2 regions of the Sporosarcina sp. USHLN248 genome follow, and region 1 is predicted to be linked to the other one. Evidence: predicted binding sites of a transcription regulator. Region 1 holds the regulator's gene; the other holds the start of a gene.

The links. The regulator LexA, encoded in region 1, represses DNA repair genes until DNA is damaged. The targets are predictions, from matches to a motif close to CGAACATATGTTCG.
Region 2: parE (DNA topoisomerase IV subunit B) is a predicted target of LexA. The motif match lies at 1,230-1,243, and genes of this name have one in related genera.

What each region holds. Positions count from the first base shown of each region.
Region 1 covers NZ_JBBCZC010000004.1:118,371-120,840, reverse strand. The annotation lists gene WFH04_RS02895 (YneB family resolvase-like protein) at 1-557, opposite strand, end outside; gene yneA (cell division suppressor protein YneA) at 554-862, opposite strand; gene lexA (transcriptional repressor LexA) at 1,061-1,681, shown strand; gene WFH04_RS02880 (dihydrofolate reductase family protein) at 2,021-2,401, shown strand.
Region 2 covers NZ_JBBCZC010000021.1:53,842-56,311, reverse strand. The annotation lists gene parE (DNA topoisomerase IV subunit B) at 1-1,215, opposite strand, end outside; gene plsY (glycerol-3-phosphate 1-O-acyltransferase PlsY) at 1,724-2,326, shown strand; gene WFH04_RS10320 (HesB/YadR/YfhF family protein) at 2,360-2,470, shown strand, end outside.

The DNA.
Region 1 (2,470 bases):
TCTTCATATGTGAGCCCTTTTTTACGCAATGAAACAATTTCTTCGATTGGCACTTCTATTCTTTCTCTTCCATCCATATTACCTTTGTTTTTTAAATTGTTTTCAGGTCTATAGCCTTCGCGCACTGCCCGTTTCATTCCTCTTCTAATTTTCGCGTTATGCAGTTTACGCTGATATTCCTCAACGATCGCCAATATTTCCAACAGCATTGTATCCATTTCGTTTAAAGCAATATTGCCGCTATCATGATTGGTAATAATCGATATGTTCGTTTTCGATAGCAAATGTAAAATGGCCACTCTCGCGTTCCCTCTACCTAATCTTGTTTCATCTTGTATTAAAACTGCGTCAATATTTTCAGTTTTGATGTAATCGAGCAGATCAAGTAATCCTTCTCGCTCAATATCATAACCGCTATGCTTGTCAGAAAATGTTTTCAAATGATGATACCCTAACTTCTGAGCAAGCGCTATAAGCTCTTCTTCCTGCCTTCTTAACGAAGGTTCCTGCGTGTTTTTTTCTGTACTGACTCTACAGTAAATGACACAATTTTTCATCGTTCCTCACCCGCCAATACTATAGCATTGGCATCGTAATTTGCATAGACTGGCAGCTTGAGCGTTTCTCCTGATTTAATCGTTGTTGAACTTAAATCGTTCATGTCTATTACTTTTCGTATCCATTGACGAGGCTCTTCATGTTCGGAAAAATGTTCGGCAAGCCCCCATAACGTATCCCCTTCGGAAATTGTAATTTCTACGAAGTCATTCGGTTGTGAATGCTTCATAACCCAAAAGAGAGTAAATGTAGAGCAGAGCAACATCATGAACAATATGTATCCGTATTTTTGTATGAACTTCATAAAAACCCCTCCAAGAATGTCTGTTCGGAATATTTGTTCCCATTATAGAACAGGCATTCCTATAAGTCAACAGTTTTTCTCGAACCTCTGTTTGCAAACCACTCGAACACCTGTTATACTCTTTTTAAGGAATAATCACGAATGTGGTTAAGAAACCACAAACTTCCTAAGACAACTTTTAATCGAGGGGTGAGAAAAATGAAAAAAATATCGAAAAGACAACAAGATATATTGACATTCATAAAAGAAGAAGTAAGGCAAAAAGGGTATCCCCCGTCCGTCCGTGAAATAGGAGAAGCAGTAGGACTAGCTTCAAGCTCTACAGTCCATGGACATTTAGCTCGCTTGGAAAGTAAAGGGTATATTCGTAGAGACCCTACAAAACCAAGAGCAATAGAAGTGTTAGACCCTGAAGGTCATGATGCACTCAAAGCGGGAGTTCTGCACGTTCCGCTTGTAGGGAAAGTAACCGCCGGCCTTCCAATCACTGCAATTGAAAATATCGAAGAGTATTTCCCGCTACCAGAAACTTACGGAACTTCTGATGACCACCTTTTCATGCTTGAAATAATGGGAGAAAGTATGATTGATGCAGGTATTTTGAACGGAGATTACGTCATCGTCAAACAACAACATACTGCCAATAATGGGGAGATTGTCGTTGCAATGACTGAAGAGGATGAAGCGACAGTAAAGCGATTCTTTAAAGAAAAAAACTATTTTAGATTGCAACCTGAAAACGAATCTATGGAACCAATTATCGTAGACAACGTTTCCATCTTAGGAAAAGTTGTTGGCGTATACCGACATATTCATTAATGTCTAGCTGCTTTCAACTGAACTTATCCATACATCTAAAGGGAGTGACACACGATTTCGTGACACTCCCTTTTGTTTAGAATTTTTCAAGAAAAATATTCGAATTTTGTCTGAAAACCTTTTAAAGTTCTTATTTATCAATCAAAGCCTCAGAGAACATTCTAAAAAAGAGTAAAGGAGAATTTAATGAGTAAAAATCGAAATGTGGTATTATTTATTGCTTCAAGTTTGGATGGATATATTGCTACTGAGGATGAGTCTCTAGAGTGACTTTTTAATGTCGAAGGTGAAGGTGATAATGGAATTACAGAATTTTACGACACTGTGGATACCATTTTAATGGGGAAAAGAACATACGATTGGATAATAAAGGAAAATTCAGGGGAGTTTCCATATAAGAACAAAGAATGCTACGTATTTTCAAGATCTATAATAGAAAATACGGAAGATGTAAAATTTGTAAATGGTAATATAAATCGTTTTGTCAACAAACTAAAAAGCCAAGAGGGAAAAAACATTTGGATTGTTGGTGGCGGAGAATTGTTGCTTTCCTTTATTGAGGAAATGTTAGTTGATGAAATGATTATAACAGTTGCCCCAACGATACTTGGCAAAGGTATTCCCCTATTCAGAGAAGGAAATCAACAATTAAATCTCTCTTTAAAAGGAATGCGGAGATTCAATCAATTTGCTGAACTCCGGTACAAAGTAATCAAATAAGGGCGCTTTAAAAAAAGAGAAACCTCGTAGTTGAGTGTTTCTCCTTTTAACGTGAGTTAAAGCTTTAAT
Region 2 (2,470 bases), on a different contig from region 1:
TGAACGTTTCCGCTTTTTGCCTGAGCGTGCATCTTCCCTTGCTTTTCGCGCTGCTTCTCTCGCCTGTTGAGCACGTATCGCTTTTCGAATTAAATTAGCACTCAATTCAGCGTTTTCCTCAAGAAAATATAGCAACTGTTGGGAAATGATCGAGTCAGTCGCAGTACGTGCTTCCCCTGTACCTAATTTTCCTTTTGTCTGTCCCTCAAATTGTAGAATTTCTTCCGGAATCCTCACAGAAATAATTGCTGAAATACCCTCTCGTATATCCGAGCCATCCAAGTTTTTATCCTTGTCTTTCAATAAGCCCGTTTTTCGTGCATATTCATTAAAAACGCGCGTCATTGCTGTTTTGGCTCCCGTTTCATGTGTTCCACCATCTTTTGTACGCACATTGTTTACAAAAGACAAAATCGTTTCAGAATAGCCATCTGTGAATTGAAATGCGAACTCCACTTCTATTCCTTCCGCTTCCCCTTCCAGATAAGCGACATCATGCATGACATCTTTTTCTTCATTCAAATAAGAAATGAAGGCTTCTATTCCCGTTTCATAATGGAAAATGTCATGTTTATCAGTACCTTCTTCTTTTAAAACGATTTTCAAACCTTTCAACAGGAAAGCAGATTCTCTTAATCGCTCCGATAACGTTTCATATTGGTATTTAATCGTTGAAAATATGAGTGGATCAGGCTTAAAGTGGATCAACGTCCCCTTTTCCCTTGTATTTCCGATTTCTTCAAGTGTTGTTACAGGCTTGCCGCCTTGTTCAAAGCGTTGACGATATTTTTTCCCATCACGGAAAATCGTCACTTCCAACCATTCGGACAAAGCGTTAACAACCGATGCACCGACGCCGTGCAGCCCTCCACTTGTCTTATAGCCGCCTTGACCAAATTTTCCTCCGGCATGTAGGACGGTAAGGATAACCTCGGTTGTCGGTTTCCCGGTCTTATGCATACCTGTAGGCATACCGCGACCGTAATCCCTTACACTTATACTGCCATCTATATGGATTGTTACATCCACTTCCGAACCGAAGCCTGATAATGCCTCGTCAACTGCATTGTCAACAATTTCATACACTAAATGATGAAGTCCTCTAGAGTCCGTAGAACCGATATACATTCCCGGTCGTTTACGAACCGCATCAAGGCCTTCTAAGACCTGAATGGAGTCATCATTATATGCTGTTACTGATACATTCTTCGTCAAATCGCAACCCCCATCAAACGAATGTTCTATACTAAATCTATCGTACTGCTTCCCGTAAACCTTGTCAAATCAACGTTCCGGGTATGTCGCTCAATTAATTGTATATAAGAAAGCGCTATTATGCAATGAGATAAGGCATTTGTGTTTGTAATTTTACCCATATATCGTTTAATAGAAGCATGCATTTTCTTATAAATCCATTCCTCATATTGTCGGCGCTCTACTGTTCTGATAGACTAAAAGGACAACTAATGTCAATTTTGCGTTTATGTTTTGCGCGCGGATTTTGAAACAGGTTTGATCGGTTTACTACTTCGAAATTTCGTGATTTTGTAGGCTAAATCCAACATACGATTGGCCAAGCAAGTTTGCATTGACAGTCGTAATTTGCTTACCATTCTTAAAGAGTAGGCGTTAATGAACAGCTCTTAAGAACAGTAGCCCACACTCCTCTCACACAGTATGAGAGAAGAATATTTGCTTAATAATGATAGTAAAGGGGAACATCATGGAAAATATCATTCTTATTATATGTGCCTATTTGCTTGGCTCCATCCCTTCTGCACTTTGGGTTGGAAAGATTTTTTACAAAACTGATGTACGCCAGCATGGCAGTGGGAACTTAGGTGCTACGAATACGTTCCGCGTTTTAGGTAAAACAGCTGGTATCGTTGTAACTTTGCTTGATATTCTAAAAGGAACGGCAGCGGTCCTTTTACCGCTTTTGCCACTATTCGCTGCAGGTACGATTCACCCACTTTTGTTAGGAGCGCTCGCCGTAATCGGCCATATGTTTCCTCTATTTGCGAACTTTAAAGGAGGGAAAGCTGTTGCGACTTCAGGCGGTGTTTTATTAGGATATAATTGGCCAATTTTTATCGTTGTGCTACTTGTATTCTTGATAGCACTGAAGTTTACTAAGATGGTTTCTTTATCCTCAATGATCGTAGCTGTAGTCGGTTTTATTTATAGTATTATTTATTTCGTTATTAGCGGTGATATCTATCTTATGATCATCGTTGGATTCATGGCCATTTTTATTTTTTATAGGCATCGAGCCAATATTGCACGTATTAAAGCAGGAACTGAGCCAAAAGTGAAATGGATGTAATACAATAGAGGGATCACAGAAAGGCGGGATTGTATGAAAATCGTTATTTCGGATGATGCAATGAAATGGTTCCATGAAGAAATGGAAGCAGAGCAAGGAGACTATATTAAATTCTTTGCCCGGTATGGAGGTTCAAGCCCCTTA